DNA from 3 places in the Paenibacillus sp. FSL M7-0802 genome. Region 1 is predicted to be linked to each of the others. Evidence: riboswitches for the same ligand, from Rfam matches in the RefSeq annotation. Region 1 holds a riboswitch; each other region holds the start of a gene.
What was found. A riboswitch is a leader RNA that binds a small molecule or an ion and turns the genes downstream of it on or off. The one in region 1 is predicted to bind glycine.
Positions count from the first base shown of each region.

Region 2: linked by a shared signal. The riboswitch ahead of sdaAB (L-serine ammonia-lyase, iron-sulfur-dependent subunit beta) and the one ahead of gcvT (glycine cleavage system aminomethyltransferase GcvT) in region 1 are both predicted to bind glycine.
Region 3: linked by a shared signal. The riboswitch ahead of MHB54_RS19415 (alanine/glycine:cation symporter family protein) and the one ahead of gcvT (glycine cleavage system aminomethyltransferase GcvT) in region 1 are both predicted to bind glycine.

Region 1 covers NZ_JBBOSD010000001.1:4,379,212-4,389,764, forward strand. Annotated here, with positions in the region: gene gcvPB (aminomethyl-transferring glycine dehydrogenase subunit GcvPB) at 119-1,615, opposite strand; gene gcvPA (aminomethyl-transferring glycine dehydrogenase subunit GcvPA) at 1,612-2,967, opposite strand; gene gcvT (glycine cleavage system aminomethyltransferase GcvT) at 3,096-4,196, opposite strand; glycine riboswitch at 4,374-4,472, opposite strand; gene gcvH (glycine cleavage system protein GcvH) at 4,866-5,264, shown strand; gene MHB54_RS20210 (PTS mannitol transporter subunit IICB) at 5,642-7,120, shown strand; gene MHB54_RS20215 (BglG family transcription antiterminator) at 7,187-9,265, shown strand; gene MHB54_RS20220 (PTS sugar transporter subunit IIA) at 9,262-9,696, shown strand; gene MHB54_RS20225 (mannitol-1-phosphate 5-dehydrogenase) at 9,693-10,553, shown strand, end outside.
Region 2 covers NZ_JBBOSD010000001.1:2,330,325-2,340,877, reverse strand. Annotated here, with positions in the region: gene MHB54_RS10935 (flavin prenyltransferase UbiX) at 1-164, shown strand, start outside; gene MHB54_RS10930 (non-oxidative hydroxyarylic acid decarboxylases subunit C) at 193-1,611, shown strand; gene MHB54_RS10925 (non-oxidative hydroxyarylic acid decarboxylases subunit D) at 1,653-1,877, shown strand; gene MHB54_RS10920 (pyridoxamine 5'-phosphate oxidase family protein) at 1,949-2,410, shown strand; gene MHB54_RS10915 (serine hydrolase domain-containing protein) at 2,575-3,735, shown strand; gene MHB54_RS10910 (Ig-like domain-containing protein) at 3,951-6,287, shown strand; gene sdaAA (L-serine ammonia-lyase, iron-sulfur-dependent, subunit alpha) at 6,358-7,257, opposite strand; gene sdaAB (L-serine ammonia-lyase, iron-sulfur-dependent subunit beta) at 7,247-7,936, opposite strand; glycine riboswitch at 8,146-8,261, opposite strand; gene MHB54_RS10895 (DUF6359 domain-containing protein) at 8,476-10,065, shown strand; gene MHB54_RS10890 (ABC transporter ATP-binding protein) at 10,391-10,553, shown strand, end outside.
Region 3 covers NZ_JBBOSD010000001.1:4,208,793-4,219,345, forward strand. Annotated here, with positions in the region: gene MHB54_RS19410 (glycoside hydrolase family 1 protein) at 1-1,230, shown strand, start outside; glycine riboswitch at 1,403-1,479, shown strand; glycine riboswitch at 1,498-1,592, shown strand; gene MHB54_RS19415 (alanine/glycine:cation symporter family protein) at 1,752-3,170, shown strand; gene MHB54_RS19420 (iron-containing alcohol dehydrogenase) at 3,228-4,400, opposite strand; gene MHB54_RS19425 (carbohydrate ABC transporter permease) at 4,556-5,383, opposite strand; gene MHB54_RS19430 (carbohydrate ABC transporter permease) at 5,406-6,281, opposite strand; gene MHB54_RS19435 (ABC transporter substrate-binding protein) at 6,313-7,596, opposite strand; gene MHB54_RS19440 (LysR family transcriptional regulator) at 7,826-8,698, opposite strand; gene MHB54_RS19445 (ACP S-malonyltransferase) at 8,874-9,737, shown strand; gene mdcA (malonate decarboxylase subunit alpha) at 9,734-10,553, shown strand, end outside.

The DNA of each region.
Region 1 (10,553 bases):
GAAGGGTATTACATTTCAAAGGTTATATCTTTTTCCAACAAAAAAATTGCTGTGTACATACAGCAGCCGGTATCTAATAGATACCGGCTTTTTTGCATGCTTTAAGTAGAATTTGTTTTTAACTGCATGAGCAATTCAGTACAGGTTTGCGAGCTGCGGTAGTTTCGTCCAATCGTGTGACTGGAGTAGTATATGGTGCATTGAGCACCAGCTCAGGGTTCTCTTCTGCTTCCCGCGCAATATGAATCATAGTGTCAACAAAAGCATCAAGTGTCTCCTTACTTTCCGTCTCCGTGGGCTCGATCATGATGCACTCCTCTACATTCAGAGGGAAGTAAATTGTAGGCGGATGGTAGCCGAAATCAAGCAGCCGTTTGGCTACATCAAGCGTACGCACTCCAAATTTTTTCAAGCCTCGCCCTGACATGACAAATTCGTGTTTGCAATGTCCAGGGTAGGGCAGGTCAAAATGTGGAGCGAGCCGATGCATCATGTAATTGGCATTGAGCACAGCGCATTCCGATACACGCTTTAAGCCGTCAGGACCGTAGCTACGGATATAGGCATAGGCACGAACGAGAATACCGAAGTTACCGTAAAAGGCTTTAACCCGTCCAATAGAATCTCCCTGTTCCCGGTCCCAGTGGTACACCCCCTGCGGATCCCGTACGACAAGCGGCTTGGGCAAATAAGGGATGAGCCGTTGCTTTACGCCGACAGGCCCAGCGCCGGGGCCGCCGCCTCCGTGCGGGGTACTCATCGTTTTGTGCAAATTGAGATGCACTACATCGAAGCCCATATCTCCGGGACGGGTAATCCCCATGATGGCGTTGGAGTTTGCCCCGTCATAGTAAACCAGACCACCCGCTTCATGCACGATGGCAGCAATGTCAGTGATTTGCTTCTCGAACAGCCCAAGCGTGTTCGGATTGGTCAGCATGAGCGCCGCGGTGTCGTTGCCTACGGCTTGACGTAACGCATCCAGATCCACCAGCCCCTCAGGGGTGGAGGGAAGGGTGACTGTTTCGAAGCCCGCGACGGTTGCGCTGGCGGGGTTCGTTCCGTGCGAGGAATCCGGCACGAGCACCTTGGTACGTCGCTCACCACGTGCTTCGTGGTATGAGCGAATCATCATCAGCCCGGTCCATTCGCCATGGGCGCCCGCGGCGGGCTGAAGCGTGACGGCATCCATGCCAGTTAACGCAGCCAAATCATTTTGGAGCGTATACAGCAGCTCCATGGCACCCTGGATGCTCTCCTCGGGCTGATATGGATGGATTTTGGCGAAGCCTGTATATCGGGCGACATCCTCATTCACTTTCGGATTGTATTTCATCGTACAGGAGCCGAGCGGATAAAATCCGTTGTCCACGCCGAAATTGCGCCGGGACAAGGCAGTATAATGCCGAATAACGTCTACTTCGTATACCTCGGGTAATGCCGCAGGTTCGCTGCGCAGCGCATAATCTGGCAAAAGCTCTGCCACCGGGCGACGGGGAACGTCGCACTCGGGAAGGGAATAGGCGATGCGACCCGGACGGCTCAATTCAAAAATGAGCGCTTGATCGTGTTCCTTCAACAGCCCTTGTTTCTGATCCTGTCCGGTGTGTGTCATAGCAATCCCCCCAAGGTGTGTACAAATTGGTCAATCTCTTCTTTGGTCCTTTGCTCCGTCACGGCAATCAACATGTGACCAGCAAGTTCCTCATAGTCCCGGCCCAAATCGTAGCCAGCGATAAATCCAGCAGCTAGCAGCTCGGCCTGGAGTTTGCTCATATCCGTACCCTCAGGCAGTCTAAGGGCAAACTCATTAAAGGTTGGTGCGTTAAACGAGGCAGTTACGCCCTTCAAGCTCAGCAATTGCTCTAAAGCATAACGGCTTTTATGCAAATTTAGCTCGGCTACTTCCTTGATCCCCTGTCTACCCATGACAGACAAGTATACAGATGCAGATAAAGCTAGCAACGCTTGGTTGGAGCAAATGTTAGAGGTGGCCTTTTCGCGGCGGATATGCTGTTCCCGCGCTTGCAAGGTCAGCACGAAGCCGCGTTTACCGTTGCGGTCTGTGGTCTGACCCACAATACGGCCGGGGATACGGCGCATATGGGCCTGAGAAACGGCAAAGTATCCACAGGTCGGACCGCCGAGAGAAGAGGAGATGCCAAGTGGCTGCGCATCTCCTACCACAATATCCGCGCCCTGTTTGCCGGGTGTTTCCAGCAAGCCAAGTGCTAGTGGATTGGCACTGACGACCAAAAGACCTTTGTGCGCATGGATGAGGTCAGCCATCGGCTTCAGGTTTTCCACGGCTCCGAAAAAGTTGGGGCTTTGGACCAAAACAGCCGCGGTCTGTTCCGATACGGCTGCCGCTAGCGCATCAGCATCCGTTACGCCGTCCGAACAGCCGATCTCCACGATGTCCAAATCCAATCCGCGTGCATAGGCTGCCAATACCTGACGTGCCTCCGGATGGACGGACCTTGATACGATAAGCTGTTTACGGCGGGTAGCTGCGGCGGACAGTGAGCCCGCTTCCGCCAGTGCAGTCGCTCCGTCGTACATGCTGGCATTAGCTACAGCCATGCCCGTCAATTCGCAAATATACGACTGAAACTCGAAAATGGCTTGTAGCTCGCCTTGGCTTACTTCCGGCTGATAGGGGGTGTAGGCTGTATAGAATTCCGAGCGTGAAGTGATGTGCTGGATGACGGACGGAATATGATGATCATAAATTCCTGCGCCAAGGAAGCTGGCATGTGTGTCTGTATTGGCGTTGTGTCCGGCCAGCTCGGCCAAGTGGCGGGTTAAGGCTTTCTCATCGAGTCGAGAAGAGAGAGGCAGTTCCCCTTGATATCGAATGGCCTCTGGAATGTCACTGAATAAATCATCAATAGATGATACACCCACCACACGCAGCATTTCGGTTTGATCCTGTTCAGTCATAGGGAGATAACGATGCTGCTTCATAGGTTCTGACTCCTTTCGAAAAGCAAGATTTTAGATCGTAAATTAGCTAATAAAAAAGTGTGTGAGATGAAAAACCCAGAAGTTCATATCTGACATATTTGCTTTATAGAAATAAAAAGAGTTTAAGATCAGCGCGGGCGTTTATAAAAGGGTGCTGCCACCACCTCGGCACGCAGGCGTTTGCCACGAATCTCAACCTCCAACGGTGTGGAGAGGGCGCTAAAACGACTGTCCACCAAGGCGAGGCCCAGATTACGCTTCAAGGTGGGCGACTGAGTCCCCGTTGTGACCTCACCAATGTGTTGTCCTTCTGCGAATACCGGGTAATGGGCGCGTGGGATACCGCGATCAATCATTTCCAGCCCGATCAATTTGCGAGGAATCCCTTGTTCTTTCTGACGTTGCAGTGCTTCTCTACCGATAAAATCTCCTTTATTCAGCTTGACGAAGAAACCTAGACCAGCTTCGAGTGGTGAAATCGTGGCAGATAACTCCTGACCATATAGCGGCAACCGTGCCTCAAAGCGTAGGGTATCCCGAGCACCAAGTCCAGCGGGAATCAGCCCATACGACTCACCGGAACGAAGCAAACCCTCCCATACGGCTGGTGCTTCCGCAGCAGGTATATAAAATTCAAAACCGTCTTCGCCCGTATATCCGGTTCGTGAGACCAGTGCTTTTGCTCCGAACAATGGCACATTCTCATGGAAGCGGAAAGATGCCAGATTCGTAATGTCCGTATCTGCCACGGCTGCGGCAATACGTGCTGCCTCCGGTCCTTGCAACGCTAGCAATGCTATCGCATCAGACACATTCTCCATGTGAACGGATGCAGGCATATGGCGCATTAGCCAATCCCAATCCTTATCGATGTTGGATGCGTTCACAACGAGCATGTAGCGTTCCGGTCCTTTGCAGTAAACAAGTAGGTCGTCTACTACCCCTCCATCGGGGTAACACAGGAGTGAATATTGTGCCTGACCTGGTTCCAACTGGCTGACATCATTCGTGGTCACCTTTTGCAGAAAAGCTTCGGCTTCTTTGCCTTCAACCAAAAATTCGCCCATATGCGATACATCGAATAAACCCGCACGTTGCCGGACGGCCTCATGCTCCTTTTGAATGCCGCTAAACTGAACCGGGAGCTCCCAGCCGCCAAAGTCAATACAACGAACCCCAGACTGCGTCCCGTAGGACGAATATAGCGGTGTTTTTCGCAAATTAGTCATTATTCCACTCCTATCCGGTGTGATCGGCTAAACAAAAAAGACAGGCCGAAAAAAACGTATAGACGGCAGTCTACACTCTTTTTTTCAGCTCTGTCCTTGATACCAGAAAGTTACCCCGGTATGTACCGGGTTTCCCCTTGGGTGATCCGCTCCAATAGCGAATGCTCTCCAGAGATGCGTCCGGCAGAGGTCCTTTTGCCTGAGAGATTCACCTGCAATGCAGGTTTACTCCTTCGGCGCTACCTTCGGGATCAACGGTATATTACCTGGCTTTGCAGATAACAACTTGATCCGATTCGCGTGCACTTATGTCTCACAAGCGGCAACAGCTATGCGAATCTTTTTGGCAGTCTCTCCCTCCGCGTTCATCCGCGTTTGCAGTTGTCGGGGTGTTTCCCAAAGCATTTGCTATAACCCATTAATACGCAAATTCATTCAAAATGTCAATAAAAATGTCATCAAAAACAATAGAAAAAACATTTAATATATAAATAAGGATATGTAAGCGTTTGTTATAAGCTATCATATTTTTATATAGTACGCTATATGAGGTGATATGAAGTATTTTTGTTAGTATTATTGACATGAGTGTTCTTGTTGTCATAATCTTAACCTGTCTAGTACAGTGAGCAAAAGCGATTTTATTCATATGGAAGTGAGGGGAACAGAATGGGTGAAGTAAAGCAGCAACTTTGGTATACAGACGAACATGAGTGGGTTCAGCGGACAGAGAATGGAACGGTACGAATTGGTATTACAGACTTTGCACAGCATCAACTGGGTGATATTGTTTTTGTAGAATTACCTGAGGCGGGAGCAACGATTGAGCAGGGAGCGGAGATCGGTACGATTGAATCGGTGAAGACAGTATCCGACCTTTTTGCTCCGGTGACGGGAACCATACTAAAAGTGAATGAAACGCTGGAAAGTACACCTGAGCTAGTGAATGAATCTCCCTATGAAAAAGGTTGGATGATCGAAGTAGAGATGGATAAAGATGTGGAGGAAGCCTTGGGCAAGCTACTGTCTGCGGATCAGTATGAGCAGTTGATTTCCGATGAGCAATAATGGAGCATTGTAGTATGGAGTAAGAGGGTTATTTGTCTGCTCGATTTTTGTATAAAATAGTCGCTATGATTTGACGTAGCGGCTATTTTTTTGTCTTTTTGCAAACGTAATTACGTGTTTTATTCTGATTTAGAGGGTTGTCCCCATATAAGAATCATACATAATCCAGCACGGTTTTTCGACTAATTTCTATAGCTACAGGTCATATTAAGAAGAATTATGCAGGTATAATACCTTCCCGGATAATTTAAATTTAAATGTTGTCATCAACGTTCATGACGAAAGTACGTTTTCATTTCGTTGATGAAGATAGCGCTGTCATTTAGTATGAATTTTAAGAAAAGGTAGTGATGCTTACCTACAAGGAGGATTTGAATATGAGTACATTGGACGCAAAGCCAAGTTCAAAAGGAGGCACTCGTGTCGCCGTACAGCGTTTTGGCCGTTTTCTTAGCGGTATGGTTATGCCCAATATGGGAGCATTTATTGCGTGGGGGCTGATTACGGCACTCTTTATTCCGACCGGATGGTTCCCGAATGAAGGTTTTGCACAATTGGTTGACCCGATGAAAAATTATTTGTTGCCGTTACTGATCGGTTATACAGGGGGCACGATGATTCACGGACAGCGTGGAGGTGTGATTGGTGCCATTATGACGATGGGTGTCATAGTGGGAGCCGATATCCCGATGTTCCTGGGCGCGATGGTAGCTGGTCCGCTGGCTGCGTGGATATTGAAGAAGTTCGACAAGGCCATTGAAGGCAAAGTCAGATCAGGCTTTGAAATGCTGGTCAATAACTTTTCGGCCGGAATTATCGGTGCCATTCTAGCGCTGCTTGCCCATGTGGCGATTGGTCCGATTGTACAAATGATCAGTCAAGTGTTGTCGGCAGGGGTACAGTTCCTCGTGAACGCAGGGCTATTGCCGCTTGTCAACCTCATTATTGAGCCCGGAAAAGTATTATTTTTAAACAACGCGCTGAATCACGGAGTATTGAGTCCGATTGCGTTAGAGGAAGCTGCAAGAACAGGAAAATCCGTACTGTTTATGCTGGAATCCAACCCTGGGCCGGGGCTCGGTATTTTGCTAGCCTACTGCCTGTTCGGCAAAGGCTCTGCGAAGTCATCGGCTCCTGGAGCGGTCATCATTCATTTTTTCGGCGGGATTCATGAAATTTATTTCCCTTATATTTTGATGAAGCCGATTTTGATTCTTGCTGCTATAGCTGGGGGCGTTGTGGGAACCTTCTGTTTTATGTTGACAGGTGCCGGACTGGTTGCTGCTCCTTCACCGGGCAGCATCATCGCCTATTTTCTAATGACGCCAAAAGGCGGATATTTGCCAATGCTGAGCGGGGTGATCGCTGCTGCGGTCGTATCCTTTGCTGTTGCCGCAGTGTTACTCAAGACTAGTAAGCAAAAAGAAGAGGGGCTGGAGGAAGCTGCATCCCGCCTGAAAGATATGAAAAATCAAAGCAAGAGTGCAAGTGCTAACGCCACTGTAATGGAAGATAATCACGAATCTGAACGTGCTGCTGAGATTGCCGCAGATCGAACGCTCAAGGATAAATCCGAAGTGAACAAGATCGTCTTTTCCTGTGATGCAGGTATGGGTTCAAGCGCTATGGGCGCCTCGATTTTACGCAAAAAAATGAAGCAGGCGGGTGTAGGCGTAACAGTTACGAATACGGCAATCAGTGAAATTCCACAGGATGCGGATATTGTCATTACGCAAAAAACGTTGACAGACCGGGCTAAAACAGTAGCCCCGAATGCTGAGCACATTTCCATTGACAATTTTCTGAAGAGCCCTGAATACGAAGCGCTGGTTGAACGTCTGAAATCCGATTCTTAATCCCCGTCGTATGCAGTGTACGTCTCCTGCTGGAGGGATGAGCTTGGGAAGGAACGGTATGCGCTTATGAATATTACGAAACGACAACGTGACATCGTGGAATATCTTCTGGAGCAGTCCAAAGAGGTTACAGCCGGGGAAATTGCCACGAAGATCAATGTCAGCACAAGGACGGTTCATCGGGAACTGGGCGCAGTCGAGCATTGGCTGGCTGCTCATGAGGTGAAGCTGGAGAAAAAGTCAGGGATTGGTATCTGTATAGATGCTGACCCAGCTCAGCTTGTATGCCTGCGAAGGCAATTGCTGCATACGAAGTCAGACGAATATTCGGCTGAGGAGAGAAAGATCGTGGTTCTCTGCATGCTGCTGGATACACGGGAGCCGATCAAGCTGCTGGCGCTGGCTTCGGACTTGAAAGTCACGGTAACTACGGTCAGTCATGATCTGGACGAATTGCAAGGCTGGATTGGGGAACGGGGACTCATGCTTGTGCGCAGACGGGGGTACGGGGTCGAGATTACAGGGCGGGAGACAGACAAAAGACGGGCGATTTCCGAGCTGGCTCTCGAATATTTGGATGAATCCGATCTGTTTTCAGCCCGGGAAGAACTTCGTTCTGTAACCCGTGTCGCCGACAAGTTGCTGGAGATGATTGGCAGAGATAACCTGCTGATTGTGGAAAAGGCCCTCTGGCAGCCCCATGAAAAATGGTTGGAAAACATGGTGGAAAGCAAATACATGGAGCTGCTGATTCAAATTTGCGTTTCGCTGGTACGTCTGCGACTCGGGTATGTTATGGATCCTCTTCTCTCATATTTAAAAACAGATTCAGATGAAAATATCATGCTTCGAACAGCTATGGTGGAACGCATATGCACGGAGTTGTCAGAGGCGCTGGATATTGAATTTCCAGAGCCGGAACGATCTTATCTCAGGCTGCTATTTCGTGATGCCGAGGATCACTCTACCCGACTACTGCCGTTGGATGATCTCGTACTGTTGGAGTCGGTTCATGAGTTGATTCGTCGTGTGGAGGAAGAGACAGGCACGCCATTGGAAGAGGACCGTGTTCTGCGTGAAGGACTGATTGCCCATATGGCCCCGGTGTTCAAACGTTTGAAGGAAGGCAGGTCGATTCGTAACCCCCTCCTTCAGCAAATCCGCAAGGATTACAGCAGCTTATTCGACTCAGTGAAAAAGGCTGCGGCGGACATGACAGAAATGAAAGTACCAGATGAAGAGATCGGATTTCTCGTCATGCATTTTGGCGCTTCGCTGGAGCGGCTACGACAATTGCGGCGGGAGGTGCGGGCCATCGTAGTCTGCACGAGCGGTATTGGATCATCCAGACTTTTGGCAACAAGGCTCGCCAAAGAGCTCCCACAGATCAAAATTGTGGATAGGGCTTCATGGTACGAGGCGGCGCGGATTCCCAAGGAGGATTATGATCTGATCATTTCGACAGTAGAGCTACCGCTTGAACCGGATCGGTATCTTAAGATCAGCCCGTTGCTGACGCAGGAGGAGAGTGATCGCCTGCGTCAATTCATCCAGCATATTACACTCAATCATCCCAATGACCATCAGCAGGAACAGGCTGTTCAGCCTGGTCAGGATATAGAGTGGCTTACCGGTCTGCGGAAAAGTCTTGAGGAAATTGTACACATTGTACAGCAATTTCAAGTGTATCCGCTGGAAAATCAGGGGATGGATATGGCGGCGACCGTAGAGGCTATATGCATGTTGGAGGCGGGGCGGGGGAATGTTACAGAGCCTTCTGCGGTTGCTGCACAGCTCATGGAAAGAGAGCGCCAAGGTAGTCAGGTGATCTCTGATACCTCCATTGCTTTAGTTCATACGCGCAGCCACTATATTCGCAAGCCTTCGCTTACCTTGTATAAGCTGGCAGAGCCGCTGTTGGCGGATACAGGCGAACAGGTAGAATGCGTGCTGCTCATGTTGGGACCTCGTGAGCTGCCGAGAGAAAGCTTGGAGGTATTGAGCGAGATTAGTGCATTACTCTTGCAGGAAGACATGGTTACGCTACTGGAACACGGTAGCAGGGATCATATTGTCAATTATATATCGAGTGAGCTAGCTGAATTTTTCCACAGTAAATTAGGGACAGGGAGGAACCTACCGTGAGTATTATGACGATAGACAAAGTAAAAATGAACGCAACCGCCAAAGACAAATATGAGGCGATTCGTATGGCTGGACAAATCCTGCTGGATGCAGGACATATTTCAAGTGAGTACATTGACAAGATGCTGGAACGCGAGGAGATCGTGTCCACCTATATCGGGAACGGGTTGGCTATTCCACATGGCACCAAGGAATCCAAGATGCTTATTCAATCCACAGGCATCTCCATCGTTCAGTTTCCACAAGGCATAGATTTTGGGGAAGAAAAAGCATACATGGTAATCGGCATTGCAGCACAAGGCGGCGATCATATGGAGATTTTGACGAGTATCGCTGTGGTGTGTGCGGAGGAAGAAAATATGGATAAACTTCGCAACGCGGTGACCCCACAGGAAATTATAGATCTGTTCGAAAGTGAGATGGAGCTATGAGAGCCGTCCACTTTGGAGCAGGAAATATTGGTCGCGGCTTTATCGGATTGATTCTGTCGCGTGCAGGCTATGAGGTTGTCTTTTCAGATGTCAACGACACCCTTGTATCCGAGTTACGTCGTCGTAAACAATACACCGTAGAGCTAGCCAATGATACAAAGGATACGGAGCTGGTCACGAATGTAACGGCGATTGACGGCAGAGATGCATCCGCTGTAGCGGATGCGGTAGACCATGCTGATCTGGTAACGACCGCGGTAGGGGTTAGCATCCTCAGGCATATTGCAGCAGGTATTGCCGAGGGAATAGCGCGGCGGGTGGAGCGAGGGGCAGGCCCGCTGCATGTGATTGCTTGCGAAAATGCAATCGGAGGCAGCGCCCAACTGAAAGAGCATGTTTTTGCGCTACTGGATGAGGCGACTCGTGCCAAGGCAGAGGCTTCGGTATATTTCCCCAATGCTGCTGTAGACCGGATTGTGCCGATCCAACACCACGAGGACCCGTTACATGTGCAGGTAGAGCCTTTTTACGAGTGGGTGGTGGATCGTTCACAAATGGCACCTAAGCATGAAGAAATCGAAGGCATCCTGTACGTGCAGGATCTAGAGCCTTACATTGAACGAAAGCTGTTCACGGTGAATACGGGGCATTGCGTGGCAGCCTATCTTGGTTATACCGCAGGTTATGCTACCATCCAGGAGGCCATGAAGGATAGCAAGGTGGTGGATTCGATACAAGGGTCACTGGAGGAGACAGGAGCAGTGCTTGTGAAGCGCTTCGGTTTGGATCAAGGGGAGCATAAGAAGTACATCTCTAAAATTTTGGATCGCTTCCGCAACCCTAATCTGACAGACGAT
Region 2 (10,553 bases), 2.0 Mb from region 1:
TGATCCTGCCGCCGATGCCTGCCTTTTATAATCATCCTGCAAGTATCGAGGAATTAGTGGATCATATTGTTTTTCGTGCATTGGATCAGTTCGGTATTGTCACAACCGCAGCCAAACGCTGGGATGGAATGAAGCAGAATGACTCCAGGCTGCACCAGAATTGAGAAATCGAAAGACGAAGGAGAATGAACAATGGCTTATAAAGACTTTCGCGATTTTCTACACACCTTGGAAAAGGAGGGACAATTACTCACGATCAGCGATAAGGTAAAGCCGGAGCCGGACCTCGCAGCAGCTAACAGAGCATTAAACAATCTTGGAGATAAGACGCCTGCTCTCTTTTTCAACAACATCTATGGATATACGGATGCTCGTATTGCAATGAATGTGATGGGCTCCTGGCCCAATCATGCCCTCATGATGGGAATGCCCAAAAACACGCCGCTCAAGGAGCAGTTTTTTGAATTTGCCAGACGCTATGAACAATTTCCGGTGCTCGTGAAGCGGGAAGAAACCGCTCCTTTTCATGAAGTCGAGATTACAGAGGATATTAATTTGTTTGATATTTTGCCGTTGTTTCGTTTGAATCAGGGGGACGGAGGGTTTTATCTGGATAAAGCAATTCTAGTTTCACGCGATCTGGATGACCCTGACACCTACGGTAAGCAAAATGTCGGTTTGTACCGGATGCAGGTAAAAGGCAAGAACCGTTTGGGCATCCAGCCTGTACCACAGCATGATATTGCGATCCATATCCGTCAGGCTGAGGAGCGCGGCGAAAATCTGAAGGTCGCTATTGCCCTCGGATGTGAGCCTGTGATTACAACGGCTGCTTCTACGCCGCTGCTGTACGATCAATCCGAATATGAGATGGCGGGCGCCATTCAGGGTGAGCCTTACCGTGTGGTCAAAGCGAAGGATGCAGATTTGGATCTGCCTTGGGGAGCTGAGGTCATTTTGGAAGGCGAAATGTTAGCAGGTGAACGTGAGTATGAAGGTCCATTCGGTGAATTCACAGGTCACTATTCCGGCGGTCGCGCGATGCCAGTCATTCAGATTAATCGTGTATATCACCGCAAACAGCCTATCTTTGAGCATCTGTACATCGGGATGCCTTGGACGGAAACGGATTATATGATCGGTGTGAATACAAGTGTACCGTTGTTTCAGCAGCTTAAGGATGCTTTTCCTAATGAAATCGTAGCCGTTAATGCCATGTATACGCATGGGCTGGTCGCTATTATTTCCACGAAAACCCGGTATGGCGGCTTTGCAAAGGCTGTGGGAATGCGTGCGTTAACGACTCCGCATGGATTAGGGTATTGCAAGCTGGTCATTGTGGTGGATGAGGATGTCGATCCGTTCAATCTGCCGCAGGTCATGTGGGCTTTATCCACCAAGCTTCATCCAAAGCATGATGCTGTCATTGTTCCTGGCTTGTCTATTTTACCGCTTGACCCCGGCTCTGATCCGGCAGGTATGACGCACAAAATGATATTGGATGCGACGACACCTGTAGCACCGGATATTAGAGGACATTACTCGCAGTCGCTCGATTCCCCGTTGGGTGTAGCAGAATGGGAGAAAAAGTTGAGCCAAATGCTTCGTTGAATATTTTTAAAAACAAAAAAAGATTAAAGGAGTGCTGACAGATGCATATTTGTCCCCGTTGTGAATCTAATCGTTCGGAGGTTGTTACCCGCTCGCCAGTTAAAGGCGCCTGGGAGGTTTTGTTGTGCCCTGTATGCCTGTTCACATGGCGGACCTCAGAACCGGATAGCATTACTGATCCAGCAAAGTATAAATCGGCGTTCAAGGTAAACCCCAAAGATATTCCGAATGCTGCTCATGTTCCTCCTATTCCAGAGCGGATATAGGGTCGTTCGTAAGTAGCCGTAAATTATGGTACTTTGAAGTTATAGGCCAAATGTAAAGGGGATTATACTTCATGCAGACACCAAGGATCGGTAAGGAACTGTTCACGCTACTGGACGGTAAGGTATTGGAGGACAAGCAGCATGAAGCAATGATGCTGCTGACGGTCACGGAAGATCAGTGGCCGCACATAGCGATGATTAGTGTGGGCGAAGTTGTAGCGCTGGACGAGGGGAATTTGCGTCTGGCACTATGGCCAGGCACGACCACGACGGGCAACATGATTCGTACCGGGAAGGCGACGCTTGCGGTGTTTACCGGGGGGAAGGCGCATTATGTGCGGTTGTCGCTGGAACATCTGCCTGCTTTGCCCGAAGCCAAGCATGTACGTGAGCGATTTGCGGCTCATGTTGTTGCATCCAGAGAAGATTCGGCCCAATATGCGGATATCTTGACGGGTGTCACGGTCCGTCTCAAGGAACCGGAATCGGTGATCCATCGTTGGAAGGAAACGGTGGCCGAGCTGTTAATGTAAAGCCATCTGATTATGACAAATAATCTATGTATTTACCAAGTTTACCGTTAAAATAAATGCGGGGAATAAGCGCTTACAAGGGATCGCGCTGAGCTTGTTGGAACAGGAAATTAGAGCGCGAGGGGAAGCCTGTTTCTTTTGAAGGAAAAATAGGAGGGATGAATATGTCTCGTTTTGACAAAGTAGATCAGCTATTGAAACATTTCGTAGCAAATGGGCCAGCAGGTTGCGGTTGTGCCATTGCCCAGAATGGTAAAGTGTTGTATGAAGGGTATCATGGATATGCTGATCTGGAAGCCCGAAAACCAATCACTGAGGATACAGTGTATCGCTTGTTTTCCATGACAAAGGTTGTTGTCTGTGCGGCTGCACTTATGCTGTACGAACGCGGGCAATTTTTGTTGAATGAGCCTTTGTATGAATATTTTCCCGAATATCGTAATGCGCATGTATTCAAAACCGCTCCTAACGGATACACCTATGTGGATAAGGCGGAGAAACCCATTTTAATTAAGCATATATTCAATATGAGTGTGGGTCTTCCCTATGCTTCCGAGTCTTCAGAGACAGGACGGGCCATGCAAAAGGTCCTTAGAACGTTAAAGGAAAAGCAGGGGAAATATGATCTGCGCACAGAAATTAAAGCGCTTTCTGAGATTCCACTTTCATTTGAGCCGGGAACACGCTGGTTATATGGATATGGACATGACCTGGTTGCAGGTCTTATTGAAGTGATTTCAGGTAAATCATTAGGGCAATTCCTAAAGGATGAAATATTTGATCCGCTTGGAATGAACAATACAGGTTACCGATATCGTGGAGATATTGAATCGCGAATGGCCTCCTTTTACCAACGAACAGACGCCGGAGAGCTAGAAAAAATAGAGGGTTTCTTGGATGAATATCATCAGCCCGATGCTATATATGAAAGTGGGGGCGCAGGTCTGTATTCGACAGTTAAGGAGTACCTTACATTTTCACAAATGCTGTCGAATGGAGGTATGGTAGATGGTGTGAGGCTATTAGGGAGAAAAACTATTGATTTAATGCGCACCAATCATCTGAATACAGATCAATTATTGGATTTTACTAATTCTTATCATACAGGTTATGGTTACGGACTGGGCGTGCGCACGTTAATTGATAAAGCGGCTGGGCATGCAAATAGTTCTATTGGAGAATTTGGCTGGACGGGAGTAGCAGGCACTTGGGTTTCTATAGATCCAAGCGAACAATTCTCCGTCGTTTATATGCACCAACTGGCTCCTAATATGGAAGAATACCATCATTTGAGAGTTCGCGCAGCAGCTTATAGCTGTTTGTAAATGCGAGGTTGTGGGTCTGTTGGGTAAACTCTTCACTATGGCTCTGAAGCTACACAAATTGTAATGTCTAATCTTTATCAGAAATGATCTAGTTAATAAGGACCAAATTTCCTTCGAAGCCTAAACTATTCTTTTCCATATGACGACATAAAACGTAGGTGTAAGGATTTTGCGAAATCCTTAATTTAAGTTTTGGAATGGGAGGGAATTAGATTTTGAAGAATAGATGGTCCGGTTTTCTGGCGTTGGTCATCCTGATTTCAAGTTTTACATCATATGCAGGGTTTGCATCTGCTGCGGATGCGGTGCTTTCCAAGATTGTCCTTTCCTCTAACGAGGTAACTTTGCAGCAGGGAGATACGGCTGCGTTGACAGCTACTGCTGTTTTTAGCGATGGGACAACCTCGAATGTAACCGTAAGCACGGATTGGAAAAGTGATAATACAGCTATTGCTACTGTGTATAACGGTACAGTTTCGGCCAAGGCTGAAGGGGAAGCCACCGTGGTTGCGACCTATAAAGAGAAGGTGCAATCGGTTCAGGTACATGTAACGAAAAAGGTTAAGGCGCTGACATCCAGTGTACAAAGCCTGAACTTGCGTTCAAGCGGTACAGGACAGGTTGATTTGACAGCGACATACAGTGATAATACAACAGCTCAGGTTTCGGGTGATGCTACTTGGACCTCCGATAATCAAAAGGTAGCCACAGTAGTTAACGGATTGGTTACCGCTCAGGGAGCAGGTACAGCCAATATTAAGGCCGTATATGGTCAACAGACCGTAACCATTGCTGTGCAGGTGGAGCAGGTTAAACGTCTCGATGTCAGTTCATCAGAGGTTTCTCTTTTGCTGAAGGATACTGAGAAGGTTAAACTTACGGCGACGTTCCCGGATGGATCGGTACAGGACGTAACAGAGTCCGCTGAATGGAGCTCCAGCAATGCAGCTGTGGCGGATGTACTGAAAGGCACCATTACCGGCTACAGCGCGGGAAAGGCGACAATTACAGGTAAATATGGCACGATGTCCGCTACGATTTCGGTAGATGTCGATCAAACGAATAAGCTGAAAGCCAGCGAATCCAATATTTTTCTCCGTCTGGATGAATCTAAAAAAATACAAGTTTCTGCCGTTTATCCGGATGGGACGGTAACGGATATCACAGATAAAGCTACTTGGACATCAAGCGATGAAAAAATTGCGACTGTGAATAAGGGAACGATTATGGCCATTGGAGCGGGTTCGGCTACGGTGACCGCTAAGTATGGAGATAAGACTGTTTCGATCAAGACAGATGTCGAAACCTCCAGATATTTGGATTTGAGTGAGGACAAGCTGAGCCTGAATGCCAAGGAATCCAAAAAGCTCAAGCTGACCGCAACGTATGTAACAGGTACGGAAGAAGATATCACAAGTAAGGCAGAGTGGAAGTCCAGCAATGAAGATATCGCTTTTGTCAGTGCGGGAGAAGTCACGGGTTATAAAACAGGTGAGGCTACGATCACCGCTTCTTATGGTGGCAAAACAGTTACAGCTACGGTATCCGTAAATGTACCCGGTGATCTGTCTCTGTCCTCCAAAACGGCAACGATTGATATTGATGAGGACTATACTGCAACTTTGACGGCTACTTATGCGGATGGGCGTAAGGAAGATGTAACACAGGATGCAGAATGGGCTTCAAGCGCGGAAGATATTGCTTCTGTGTCCAAAGGAACGATTACGGGTAAATCCGCTGGTAAAGCGGTTATTACAGCGACCTATAATGGCAAAAAACTGACGATTAACGTACAAGTAGGCCTTGTAGACCGTCTGGAAACAGACTCGCGTGTAATTGCGCTTGGTGCTCAGGAAACGAAGCAGCTGAAAGTAACAGGAGTTAAGAGTGGCGGTACAAAAACAGATGTAACCAAGGACGCCACCTGGACAACGAGCAATGTAAAAGTGGTTGAAGTTAGCGAAGGTTTGATCAAAGCGAATGGTAGCGGTAAGGCAACGGTGACTGCTTCATATGGCAAGCAAAACATTACGTTTACGGTAGAAGTGGACGTAGCGCAAAAGATTGAAGCGGATGCAATCGCGTTGTCACTTAAATCCGGAGATCAAAAAACCATCGCGATTGTGGTTAAATCGAGTGATGGTAAAGAAAAGGACGTTACGGCCCAAGCTGAATGGAAAACGTCTAATTATAAGGTAGCCACTGTTAAAAAGGGTCAGGTTACTGCGGTTAGCTACGGTAAAGCTAACATTCAGGCGAAGTTTGGCGGGAAGGTAATCAGCGTACCCGTGGATGTTGATACGCTTAAATATCTGCAAACAGACGAAGTTGCTTTGAATTTGAAGGCAGGACAGCTGGCCAAGGTTACGGCTACAGCCACGTATAAGGATGAGTCGGAGAAGGATGTTTCCAAACCGGCTGTCTGGTCCTCGTCCAGAATTGTTGTTGCGACCGTCAAAGACGGTAACATTAAGGCACAGGGCAAGGGCAAAGCAGTAATTACTGTGAAATATGCAGGTAAAATGACGAAGATACAGGTAACCGTTCAGTAAAAAAGAGAGCAAGCATACGTCCAAGGACGACATGCTTGCTCTTTTTTTTAAGGAGGCTACCGCTTATAAATTATGACTTATCCTTCTTGGTCGGTGTGTTGCGTGTAAGTGATTCAGTCAAACGCTTGCCAGTCGGCGTCTGGGCCAAGCCGCCTTTGGCGGTCTCGCGGTGCTTCGACGGCATCGCACTGCCGACTTCAAGCATCACGTCAATGACTTCGTCAGACGGAATAGCGCTGCGCACACCCGCCAAAGCCATATCCGCTGCGGCAAGCGCAGTCACGGCTCCCAGCCCGTTGCGCACGATGCACGGAATCTCCACGAGTCCGGCGACGGGATCGCAAATCAGGCCGAGCGTGTTCTTAAGAGCGAGGCCCACGGCGTGAACAGCCTGTTCAGGCGTACCACCACGCAGCTCGACCATAGCGCCAGCAGCCATCCCGATAGCTGAACCAATCTCAGCCTGACAGCCTCCCTCCGCGCCAGAAATGAAGGAGTTGTTGGCGATCACGTAGCCAATGGCTCCAGCGGCGAACAGGCCGTTCACCATATGCTCATCATCCCAGCCGAACCGCTCCTGCGCACTGATGAACACACCAGGGATAACCCCACATGAGCCTGCGGTAGGCGTGGCGACAATGCGACCCATGGATGCATTAACCTCCGACACGGAGAGGGCATAAGCCATGGCGAGCGCGGAGGCATCACCGGAGCAGGTTTCCCCTGACCGCAGATACTCGGCTAGGCGCTTGCCGTCACCGCCTGTCAATCCACTGCGGGATACGGTGTCTTGTGTTTGACCGCGATGAACGGCTTCCTTCATGACTTCATAATAATCAGACATTTGGCGAAAGATTTCTTCCTCCGTTGTATTCGTCTCTTGTACCTGCTCTTGAATCATCAAGCGGCCAATTGTGGTGGATTCTTCAGCGCATAAAGCGCTGATTTCATGCAGATGGCTAAACCGCATCGGATTCAGCTCCTTTTTTCAAATTAATCATCTTAATTTCATACATATGAGGTAAAGAACGCAGTTCCGCAATCAGTTCAGCTGGAGCAGAACTGTCCGTTTCAATGGCGGTGAGTGCTTCACCATCCCGGCCTTTGCGATCTACGTGCATATAGGCAATGTTAATGTGGGCCGCGCCCAGCGCTGAAGTTATCGCGCCCAATGTACCGGGCTTATCCGAGTGGAGAAGCACCAGCGTAGGCAGCTCCCCGGTCAGATTGACCCGGAATTCGTTAAGCTGCTGGACATGGATGCTGCCGCCGCCGATGGAGGAGCCCAACAGTGTGCGCTGATCCTCGCCCTTCCACAGCTCGAAACGGACAGTGTTCGGATGAGGCGCGGGGAGTCCGCTGACGGCGAATTCCACGGCCATCCCGGCTTGCTCTGCCCATTGCTCGGCATCCGGAATCCGGTGATCGTCCGTATCGTAATTAAGCAGCCCTGCGATGAGCGCCAGGTCTGTACCGTGTCCTTTATACGTGTCGGCAAAGGAGCCGTACAGCGTCATGCGGGCACGGTCAGGCTGCGTCCCGAGCCAGTGCCGGGCAACGCGTGCAAGCCGCACCGCGCCTGCGGTGTGTGAACTGGAAGGTCCGGTCATGGCCGGACCGATAATAGAAAATACATCTTTGAAACGCATGGTGTGGCCCCCTGTATGTTCTAATACCATACTATATGGTATTTCCGCGTCTTTGCGCGGTTAACGGTTCCTAATGCTGACGCACAATGTGAGCACAAAAAAGGACAGGATAAGGAAGTTTCCCTTATCTCTGTCCTCGTTACCTGAGAGTTTCGTGCGGTGTTCTTACCGCCTTACCCCTTGGGTGGCTTGCGCTCTCTCCAGAGTTGCGTCAGATGACGATACATGGACCTGAGAGATTATCCGTCAGCCGGGTGCTGACGTCTTGCTCCTTCGGTGCCGCCAGAGTGTAGGCTCCCTGGACAGACTCTCCCGTCATCTTCATTCGCGTATACCGTTCTACATGTCTTCCTTAGCGTAATGTATGCCGTGCTCGGTGTCAATCACAGGTTTAATTTTTACATAAACAGGTGCGTTTCCAATAAAAAAGATTAAAATTTACATAATTATGGATGAAACCAGGAAGGAATTAGAAGATTGGCGGCTAATCTGATAAAGGACAAGTATATTTATGGAAATCATAGGAGGGATATTGACGTATGGTAAAAGGCTTGCGATTCACAGGTTCACGCTTAAAAGGGATGTTGCATCTAGCAGCGATCGTATCACTGCTGATTGGGATCTTCGTTCCATTCGGTCAGGTCAAGGCGGAGGGAGCATTGACAGTAGCCGAAGCACTTCAGCGCCAAAGCAGTGGAGGTACGGTGACGGTGGAAGGTTACATCGTCGGACATGCTACCGGATCGAAAACGGCTAACTTTTCTTCCCCGTTCGCGAATGATTTTAACGTACTGATTGCCGATCAGGCAAATGAACGTAATACGTCTAATCTGTTGGATGTACAGCTGACTTCAGCGTACAGAGGGCAATATGGGCTATCAGGCCATCCTGAGCTGATCGGCAGCAAAATTCGTGTGACGGGTACACTCGGCGCCTACAATAATTTTGGTGGAGTGAAAAGCCCAAGCGCTGTTGAACTGGTGAGCGGAAGCGAGCCGGGGGAACCAGGCGAACCTGGCAACCCGGGTCAACCCGGTACTACACTGCCGGATGGAAAAGGCAAAAAGGTGCTGTTCGATAATACGCACGCACAGACCGCTGGTGCAGCAGATTGGGTCATTGAAGGCGCCTTCTCCGACTTTGCCAATGGACTGCGTAATGTAGGCTTTACGGTAGACCAATTGAATCGTCCCATTCCTTTTACTTATGGAGAGCAGGCTATAACATATGATAAGTTGCGCCAATATGATGTGTTCATTATTGGTGAAGCGAATGTTGCCTTTAAGGCATCCGAGCAGGCTGCCCTGCTGCAATACGTGAATAGCGGGGGGAGCGTCTTCTTCATCTCCGATCATTATAATGCGGACCGTAACAAAAACCGTTGGGATTCCTCCGAGGTTATGAATGGTTACCGTCGTGGAGCCTATACTAATCCGGCCAAGGGCATGACTGCAGAAGAAGCTGCATCACCGGCGATGCAAGGATTAACAAGCTCCGATTGGCTGGCGACCAACTTTGGCGTTCGTTTCCGTTACAATGCGCTCGGTGACGTGAATGCTACCGACATTGTAGCCGCAGATCAATCTTTCGGCATTACCAAGGGTGTGCGCTCGATTGCAATGCATGCAGGATCTACGCTGGCTATTATGGATCCTACCAAGGCTAAAGGCATTGCTTATATCCCTTCAGGCACGAAAAAATGGGGTAATGCGGTAGACCAGGGAGTTTATAACGGCGGGGGCCGTGCGGAAGGACCTTATGCTGCTATTTCCAAGGTAGGTCAAGGCAAGGCAGCGTTCATCGGTGATTCTTCCCCTGTAGAAGATGCTACACCGAAATATGTGCGTGAGGAAAACGGACAGTCGAAGAAGACATATGATGGTTTCAAGGAAGTGGATGATTCCACCTTCCTGGTGCAAACGGTCCAATGGCTTGCATGGAAGCAGGACTATTCGAAATTGTCTGATGTGGCAGGTTTGACTCTGGATCAACCCACGAAGCTTCTGCCATTCGAGGAGCCTGCGGCTTCTACGGAACCGCAGGCTGAGCCTTGGTCTGCTCCGGCAGCAGGCTACAAATGGTACGATCCTAGAACGTTCAAGTCTGGCTCCTATGGAGCGGCTTCATAATTATCGCCAGAAGCTCAATGTGAGCTGGTATTAGTTAGTCGTTTGATCCCTGCAGAGGGATCAGGCGACTTTTTTTGTGATGAAAATTAACCTGTGGTTGGTTATTTCATTACATTTTGTGCCAGAAAGGCCGCGCTACTGCTGGATCATTGATTTTTTAAATGATGTTGATAGCATAATCTTAATTGATATATCCATATACTGGTGATAGGATGTATTCAAATTATTCCGACAAAAACGGTATGTAATGTTCATGAGAGGTTTTAAACATCAAACATGGTGAGAATAAGCGGGACAAGACCATGGAGAATGGAGGAAGCGCGCATTGAATACCGGACCCGTGTTGGAAATTAAAGGATTATCCGTATCTTTTCGCATCAAGGATCAATATCACCCCGCAGTCGACCATCTGGATCTGACGGTCAACCCCAATGAAGTGCTGGCTGTAGTCGGAGAATCCGGCTGTGGCAAAAGCGCGCTGGCGCTTT
Region 3 (10,553 bases), 170 kb from region 1:
GAAGGTGTGGACTTCTTCCACCACTACAAAGAAGATATTGCATTGTTCGCGGAAATGGGCTTTAAGGTATTTCGTATGTCCATCAACTGGTCGCGGATTTTCCCAAATGGCTATGATGCCGAGCCGAATGAAGCGGGACTGCAATTCTACGACAATGTATTTGATGAGCTGCGCAAATATGGTATTGAACCGCTGGTAACATTGTCACATTATGAGACACCGCTGGGTTTGACTCAGAAGTATAATGGCTGGCTGGGTCGTGAAGTTATACAGCACTACGTAAATTATGCCGAAACTGTGTTCACGCGTTATAAGGATAAAGTAAAATACTGGCTGACCTTTAATGAAATCAATGTAATGACCATGAGTCCGTTTACTGGTGGCGGGGTGGTCATTGACCGCGTAGAAAACAAGCAGCAAGCGATATACCAAGCACTGCATCATCAATTTGTAGCTAGTGCACTGGCGACAAAACGAGGACATGAGATCATCCCGGGCTCTCAAATCGGCTGTATGCTGGCTCGTTTGGAAAGCTACCCACATACGTGTAACCCAGAGGATATACTGAAAGCCCAGCATGAAAATCAGATGAACCTGTTCTTTACGGATGTGCATGCCCGTGGGGAATATTCCAACTACATGAATCGTTATTTTGAAGAAAATAATGTTGTTATACACACAGAACCAGGCGATGCCGAAATTTTAAAAAATAACACGGTCGATTATATCTCATTCAGCTACTACATGACCTTGACCGTATCTGCAGGTCCAGAAGGCGAGAAAGCAGCAGGAAACCTGATTGGCGGCGTGAAAAATCCATATTTACAGTCCTCTGACTGGGGATGGCAGATCGATCCGATCGGCCTGCGTGTTACGCTGAACACGTTTTATGACCGCTACCAAAAGCCGCTGTTCATCGTGGAAAATGGTTTGGGTGCGTATGATAAGGTGGAAGAAGACGGTTCTGTGCATGACACATATCGTATTGATTACTTGCGTCAGCATATTGTTCAGATGAAGGAAGCGATTGCCGACGGTGTTGATCTGATTGGTTACACCAGCTGGGGTCCTATCGACCTTGTGAGCATGTCTACTTCCGAAATGTCCAAGCGCTACGGATTTATTTACGTCGATCTGGATGATGACGGTAACGGAACGCTCAAACGCTCCAAAAAGGACTCATTTAACTGGTATAAAAATGTGATAGCAACCAATGGTGAAGAATTGTAATTCCAAATTTTCTCGGGCGGGTATAGCAGAGGACATCCTAAGGATGCAATCTGCTGTACCCGCTTTTTTGATAGACATAATAATAATATTTATTTCAGAGGGCTTCACAAACTTTTCACTTGTAATAAGCTGAAAGTTTTCTGTATAATAAATAAAAATTTCATATGTCTGGTTGATGTTTGCGGGAGATGGAACGAAAGTTCCGACCGAAGGGGCAAAACTCTCAGGTGCTTAGGCTGATTACAGCAACAAGCGGGGACCGTAAACGGACAGAACTCTGGAGAGACCCTTAATTGGGCGCCGAAGGTGCACCGCAGAGAACATCTGCTTAAACTCTCAGGCAAAAGGACAGAGACGCGAATAACCTGTGACAGGGAATGCCCTAGGCTTTTTTATAAGCTATTAGAGGCAGAAACCTGCGCAAGATGGTTGTATTTTTTCGTGCCTTTAACCTCTCCAGGAGTCGAATCAGCGGATTTGACTCTTTTTTGTTTTCTAATATGCTGGAGGAGCGGGTTGAAATGAATTTGGTACATGTGTTAGAAGCGATTAGCAGTTGGATATGGGGGGCGCCTCTCATCATTCTTGTCATGGGAACGGGGTTGTGGCTGACCATACGTTTGAAGATGCTGCAGGTATTCCGCCTGCCCCTGGCGATCAAGCTGATCGGTAAGGCCCCGAATGAAGGTAGCGGGGATGTAAGTAGTTTTGCGGCTTTGAGTACAGCGTTGGCGGCTACAGTTGGCACAGGAAGTATTGTCGGCGTAGCGACAGCCATTAAGCTGGGCGGGCCGGGTGCCTTGTTCTGGATGGTCGTTGCAGCCTTTTTTGGGATGGCGACGAAATATGCGGAAGGTGTACTTGCGGTAAAATACCGGGTGAAGGATCGGAATGGGCAATTTTCCGGCGGCCCGATGTATTATATTGAGAAAGGTCTGGGACGCCGTTTTAAACCGCTGGCGATGCTGTTTGCTTTTTCGGGCATGCTGGTAGCGTTGTTCGGGATTGGAACGTTTCCGCAGGTCAAAGCGATTGTATCTTCGACCGAAAACAGTTTTGGCGTTCCGCCCATTGTAACGGCACTGATTATTGCTATCCTTACAGGACTTGTTACTATTGGAGGACTCAAAAGCATTGCCAAGGTATCGACGAAGGTCGTTCCTTTTAAAACAGGCTTGTACGTACTGATCTGTCTCATCGTACTGATTCGGTTTGCTGACCAACTACCTGCCGCAATTGCGCTGGTGCTCCATTCGGCATTTTCAACTACATCTGCAACGGGCGGATTTGCCGGAGCTACGATTATGCTGGCGATGCGAAGTGGGGTAGCCAGAGGTATTTTTGCCAATGAGGCCGGATTGGGAAGCGCACCGATTGCAGCCGCAGCTGCCAAAACCAAATGGCCTGCGGAGCAAGGGCTAATTTCCATGACAGGCGTGTTTATTGATACGATGGTTATTTGTGTGATGACCGGGTTGACGCTACTGGTTAGTGGTGTGTGGAGCGGGCCTACCGATGCGGGCCTGATGACTCAGCAAGCATTTTCCAGCGCATTCCCGCTGGGGGCAGAACTGCTCACAATCATTCTGATTATGTTCGCGTTCACCACCATGCTCGGCTGGAACTATTACGGGGAACGCTGTGTTGAATATTTGCTTGGGGTCAAGTGGATTAAGCCATACCGCTATCTGTTCATCCTATTGGTTGCCGGGGGCGCGTTCATTAAACTGGATGCGATTTGGCTGCTGGCAGATATCTTTAACGCAATGATGGCTTTCCCGAACCTGATTGCCCTGCTCGGCTTATCAGGAATTGTAGTCGCAGAAACCCGAACTTATATGGATTCTCTGAATTCTAGTAAGAAAAAGGGCATTCTTGCAGGTGCCAGTGTAGGGGCAGCTATCCAAGTAGAAGAAAAAGGACAAACGGTTAATTCATAAATTCCAAAAGGGAGTGCCCTCAGTCATCACAGGCTTGAGGACACTCCCTTTTGAATGTTATAACGATGCGTGCAAAATAGCTGAAATATCTTCTTGATTCAGCTTTTTATAATTACCGAAGCCTCCGTATTCCATTTCACGGGCTGCAATGTTTGCGACATTTTCCAATTGCTCATCATTAATATTGTAATCGGCCAGGGTGGAAGGGGCACCGAGACTTGTCCAGAATGCACTCAGGCGATCAATCCCCTCCAAAGCAATTTCCTTATCCGTTTTACCAGTGGTATCTAAATCAAACATGCTGAGCATCAGCCGCTTCATGCGTGCAGCATCCTGATCCACCGTATGTCTCATCCAGTTGGGGAAGAGGATCGCCAGACCGCCAGCATGAGGAATATCATATACAGCGGATAATGCATGTTCAATCGTATGCGAAGCCCAGTCCCCGAAGTAGCCCATTTGTAGTGTTCCGTTAAGGGCAATCGTTCCGGCATATAAAATCGTTTCACGATGCTCGTAGTTGTGCAAATCTTCCAGCAGCTTAGGTGCAGTTTCGATCACGGTTTGCAGCACGGAAAAGCACATACGATCTTGCAACGGTGTATTTTTAACATTGTGAAAATATTGTTCAAACACATGGCTCATCATATCCACCATGCCATATACCGTCTGATCACGTGGCACAGAGAAGGTGTTTTTTGGGTCCAGAATCGAGAATTTCGGATGCGTCACCGCGCTGCCCCATACGTATTTTTCGTTCGTTTCCCAGTTGGTGATAACAGAATCCGGATTCATTTCTGAACCGGTGGCGGCGAGTGTGAGGATGGTGCCGAATGGCAGAGCCTCGGTCGGCATGTGCTTTTTGTTGATAATATCCCACACATCGCCGTCATATTCAGCCCCTGCTGCGATGGCTTTGGTGCAATCAATAACGCTTCCACCGCCTACAGCAAGTAAGAAGTCGATTTTTTCATTTCGGCAAATGTCGATACCCTTCTTAACGGTGGACAAGCGCGGATTCGGTTCTACGCCGGACAATTCATGAATGTTCAGATGTAGCGGTTCTAACGCGTTTAATACCTGGTCATATAGACCATTTCGTTTGACACTTCCGCCTCCATATACCAGCAAAATGTTTTTGCCGTAATTCAGCAGTTCCTGCTGGAGTTCTTCAATTTGATTGTCTCCAAAAATTAATTTGGTGGGGTTATAATATGTGAATTTGTTCATCTGGTAAGTTTCCCTCAGTTCATAGTTCATAGTTCATGTTCAAATCGTAAATCGCTTAACCTGATTGCCTGTTGGATACCTAACTTCATCATGTAAGCTATTTGAAATGACGATTAGCTATTATACATGAAATGAATAAGGGAATTCAAGTAAATCTAATCTTTGACCGCTCCGGCGGCAAGATCGGAAATAAACTGGCGGCTAATGAAAAGAAATAAAATAATAAGTGGCAGTACAGCCAGCAGGGTGCCCGCAATGACCATCGCATAATCCGTATTGTAAATCCCGTTCAATTGTGACAGTGCAATCTGGAGCGTGAATTTACGTTCATCCGTTAAGACGATTAGCGGCCATAAATAATCATTCCAGGCTCCTATAAAGGTAAATGCGCCGAGAAAAGCGAACGCAGGACGTAGAATAGGCAGTGCTACATTCAAGTACAGTCGAAAAAAGCTGCATCCGTCCATCCGGCCCGCATCCAGCAGTTCCTTTGGAATGGATTCTTCCGCATATTGACGAATCCAGAAAATGCCGAAGGCATTTACCATCCCCGGGATGATAAGCGCTTTGAACGTACCTACCCATCCAAAGGAGGCCATCATGACAAAGGAGGGGACAAGCGAAAGTTGTGAAGGGACCATCATCGTAGCTAGCAGAACGATAAATAGCACTTTTTTGCCCGGAAAATCAAACTTGGCGAATGCAAAACCTGCTAGTGAATCGAAAAACAGAACCAATAGGGTAACAGAACCGGCTACAAAAAGGGTATTAAAAAAGGCTCCGGCAAAATTAATCTGTTGTAATACTCTCGTTATGTTATCCAAGAAGTGGCTGCCAAACCACAATTGTGGTGGAAAACGATAGATGTCTGAGGTTGTACGGGTTGCCATGACGATCAGCCAGTAAAATGGAAACATCGACAGAATGATTCCCACCAACAATCCGGCATATAAAACAAAGGATTTTGCGCGTGTCTGCATCATGTTGTGAAGCTCCTTCCCATCGTTATTTTTTACCTTGAACGAGTTTCCAGTTTATGATGGAGAATAGAGCAATGATGAGGAACATGCCCCATCCGACGGCTGCACCATATCCAAAATAGTTGTTAATGAACGACTCGCGATACAGGTATAAAACGATGGTCATGCCACTTGCCCCGGAACCGCCGTCATTACCGACCAGGACCTGTGGCTCGGTGAAGAGCTGCATACCGCCGATGGTGGACGTAATCACCGTAAACAGAATGACTGGGCGTAGCATGGGGATAGTGATGCGGAAAAAAGCTTGCGCTCCGGTTGCCCCGTCTATTTTGGCGGCCTCATACAGCACATGCGGAATACTCTGGAGTCCAGCCAGATAGATGATTGAGTTATAGCCCATCCATCTCCATACGACCATAGAAGAAATGGCGATTTGGATACCCCAGGGCACATTCAGCCATTGAACCATGGGTAGCCCCATGAGTTGCAGAAGGTAGTTAAGAAATCCAAAATTGTTGGCAAATAAGGCACCGAATATGATGGCAACAGCTACAATAGACGTCACATTTGGCAGGAAGAATCCGACTCGCCATAAGGTACGCATTTTCACAAAAGGGGCATAAAGCAGAAAGGCAATAATCAGTGCGAAGAATAGCATCGGAATCGTTGCATACACCCAGATCACAAAGGTGTTGCCTACAGCCTGCCAAAATTCATGATCTGTTACAAGGTAGCGAAAGTTGCCCCAGCCGTTGTAGGTCATGTCTCCGATCCCGTCCCATTTGTGAAACGCTAGATATAATGAAAAACCAATCGGAAACAGTCCAAAGATGCCAAACAGTAGATAAAACGGCGAGATCGCAGCATAAACGGCACGGTGCTTCCAGATTTCTCTCAGCATAATGTCCACACGCCTTTTTTGAATTTTGTTTTTACCGCTGTAATTCCCGTTCGATTCGATCCATTGTTTCCGTCCATAATGCATCGGAATTGGCATCCTGCTTGGCGACATTAGCAAGACGACGGGTCACAATGCCGTGGATGACAGGATAGCGCTCGCCGAAATAGCTGCTTTTCACATTACGTGCGGAGGTGGCAAAGATGAGTCCGGTGGCCTGACCACCAAAGAAAGGCTCGGGTGTCCCCATGATAGGATCGTTATAGACGCCGGGAGTGGACGGGAACAGTCCGATTTTGTGGTAGGCTTCCAGCTGGTGTTCCGGGTTTTGCAGCCAGGTCAGCACTTCAAAGGCTTCTTTGGGATGTTTGCTGGATTTGAGGATAGAAATGAAAGAACCACCCAGGTTGCCGTCTCCTCCAGGAGCACGGGCGACTCTCCATTTACCCGCTGTATCCGGCGCGGCCTCTGTGAGAACTTGCTTCATCCAGATAGCCCCTACAAAAGAGGCGATTTTGCCGTTATTGACTGAAGCGTTCCATTCGGGAGTCCAGCCATCCGCATTGGCGAGCAGATGCTTCTTGTGGAAATCGACAGCGGTTTTCCAGCCCAGACGGATGTCAGGAGATTGATTGCCGATATAGCTGCCATCTGGCTTGAAGTAAAGGTTTGTATGCTGAGCGAGTACCTGATTGTAAACGTTTACAATATTGTCAGCCAAAAATGAACGGCTTCCGAATTTCTGGCGAAGTTGTTCTCCGGCCGCCATGTAATCATCCCATGTGCGAATGGAGGCACTAACCTTTTCAGGATCACTAGGCAAGCCTGCTTGTTCAAACAGATCACTTCGGTAGAAGAGGGCGGTAGGTCCTGTATCCATGGGAAATGCGATCATTTTACCATCAGGAGTGATCCCCTGATTCCATTTCCATTCCAAATATTGATCCTTTAAGCGGTCTGCTCCGAGTTCCCTTAAGTCATAAAAACGATCCGCACTGGGGAACAGCTCCACCATCCAATCGTTCAGAGCTACGATGTCTGGTTCACCGGAACGAGCTGCGAGCGTTGTCTTCAGTTTGGCTTTGAAGTCACCGCCTATTTTTTGAGTTTTTAATTCAATGTTGGGAAATTGTTTTTCCGCCTGGGCGAGTAGTTCATCGTCAATGGAACGGTTCCAGTACCACAATGTAAGCGTTATCTTTTTTCCGTTTGACAAATTAGTTTCAGATGATTGACTTTCAGAGAACGAGGGTCCACTACAAGCACTGAACATCGTGAGAAAAGCAAGACATAATACCAGCCATTGTACTGTTTTCACATCATTTCCCTCCTTGCTGTCTGAGATAATCTGCCTGCTAAACAAGTTGTAAATGGTTTAGCTCCATCATATGAAGCTGTTACCCATTTATGTGCATTGACTTAACCAAAAACAAAAAAATTGAAACAAAGCATGTATAGAAATTAAATACTCTAAAGATATTGATCTTACTAATCCGAAGAATGATAAAACAATAAGGCAGATATTATGTCAAAAGGTATCTAAATCGTCAATGCTGAGCAATATCTTGGAAAAATCTAATGATGAATTCGAAGAACGATTTCTCTATATCGGTGTGCAGTTCCCCAGTAGGAAAGGACAGATAGATTGTTCGCGTACATCGAGGCTCCCTGATTTGAAGCAGCTTAATGTCTTCGGTTACGACGTTCCTCCACAGGATAGAAGGAATAAAGGAGATGCCAAGTCCTGTTTGAATCAACCCTCTTACCGTAGCCGGATCATCACTTTCAAAGACGATGTTGGGTTCAAAAGGGATGTGAGTAAAAAAGAGGTCCGTTGTTTTCCTAAGCGAATTACCAGGTGTAAGGCTGATAAACTTCTCATGCTCTAGATCTTTCAGGAATACGGTGTCCTGAACGCTCAGAGGGTGAGATTTTGGTACGCCAAGCAAAATTTCCTCCTCCAGCAGGATCGCATGCTCGTTGTCCGCCAACTCTTCGGACGTAATCGCAAAATCGTACGCCGGTCCTTTCTTCATCTTCGCAGGGTGCTGGGTCAGGTTGAATCTAATTTGAGGATAGAGATCGCGAAACTTGCCGACAAGGTTGGGCAATAGCATAGAGCCGACAGCGACGTATAACGTGATGACCTCTACCTTTTCGTTCTTCATTTCTTTGACTTCGGATACGCCTTGCTCTAGCGCTGATAGCGACTGGTTCACTCTTTTCAGGAACTTCTTGCCATATTCATTCAGCACGATATGTTTTCCTTCGCGGTCAAATAGCTGCACACCCAATTCCGTCTCCAGGTTTCTAATCATTTTACTTAAGGCAGGCTGTGAGATAAACAACTCGTTCGCGGCACGTGTGACATGCTCATACTTCGAGGTCACTTGAAAATACTTAAGCTGCAAATAATCCATAGTGAAAAATCTCCTTTATAACCACTAGGTTATCGATCATATGTGAATATATATATTTTACAGGTATTTACTCACTTCTTACAATTAACAATGTAAAGAAAATGAATCCGCTAAAGGTGGTGAGATTCTGAACATCGTTTTTACATTTCCCGGCCAGGGGTCACAGGTTCCTGGAATGCTCCAAGATGTACCCGAGTATGTGAAAAAGGCAACAAGTATCATCGGAACTGAACTGCGTGATGATGAGGAGGCTATGGGCTCAACGGTCTGGATTCAGATGGCACTCTTCGTTAAGGAGACGGCAATAGCCTACCGGTTGATCGAGCAGGGTATCCGGCCCCAATTCGTGGCAGGGCATTCCATTGGTGCATTTCCTGCGGCGGTCATCGCGGGAGTTCTCTCGTTCGAGGATGCGCTTCGGATCGTATGGCTCCGTGCCCGGTTGATGGAAGAAACCTTTCCTGAAGGCTATGGAATGGGTGTGATTATTGGGCTTACGCAGGCCGAGGTTCAACAAGCCGTGCTTCTCTCCCATAGTGAGGCGACGCCAGTCTACCTCTCGAATATAAACGCAGAGCAGCAAATCGTCGTATCCGGATCATTGGTAGGGTTAAATAAAGCATTTATGCATGTGAAAGAGCTTGGGACCGCTAAAACGGCGTTTCTGAAGGTTCCGATTCCTTCACACTCCCTGCTGATGTCAGAGGTAGCCAATAAGCTATTGCTGAAAATACACACTTTTTCTTTGCGGGACGCTCAAATACCATATTTGGTGAATCATACGGGCAGAAAGACGAAAGCCAAGGAAAAAATCGCGGAGGACCTTGCACTAAACGTAGCATATCCCGTTCGGTGGATGGATATGGCGGCTGTCTGCGTCGAATCGGGAGCTGACTGTTTCATCGAGATGCCGCCGGGTCATACTCTTTCCAGACTTGTCAAGCAAGCCCACAAGGATACCCGGCAAATGGCCGTGGACGAGATCGGTCTGGAAGCGACTCAGTATCTGATTAGAAAATGGAAGGAGCAAGAAGAATGAATAAAGTACTGCGATCCTGGTCACAAAAACGTGATAAAAAGCAGGAAAAGTTAGGAAAGGTGGAAAAGTGGCTCGACGGAAAATACATCGACTCCTCCCGAATTGTCGACCTGATGGAGGCGCTAATTGATCCAGGCGCGAAGGTCGTCCTGGAAGGAGATAACCAGAAGCAAGCGTCTTTCCTTTCCCAGAAGCTGCTGGAAGTCGATCCTGGCAAAGTGCATGATTTGCATATGATTATGTCCAGCATTTCAAGACCCGAACATTTGGATATTTTCGAGAAGGGCATCGCCGGGAAGCTGGACTTCTCCTACAGTGGCTCCCAAAGCCTGCGTGTTGCGCAAATGATTGATGACGGGATACTTAAGCTCGGTGACATCCATACGTATTTGGAATTGTTCGGACGTCTCTTCATTGACCTTATTCCAGATGTGGTGCTGGTAGCGGCAGACAAATCAGATCGCGAGGGCAATCTGTATACCGGAAACAATACGGAAGAAACTCCGACGATCGTGGAAGCAGCGGCTTTCAAGGATGGGATCGTAATCGTGCAGGTTAACGAAATCGTGGATGAGCTACCGCGAACCGATATTCCAGCGTCCTGGGTCGACGTCATTGTACAGGCCGAAAAACCGTACGCACTGGAAGCACTGTTTACCCGTGATCCGCAGAATATTACTGAACTGCAAATCCTGATGGGCATGATGGCGATCAAGGGTATTTATGGAAAACATCAGGTGCAGTCGCTTAATCACGGCATTGGCTTTAATACTGCAGCGATTGAGCTTTTGCTGCCGACCTATGGTGAACAGCTTG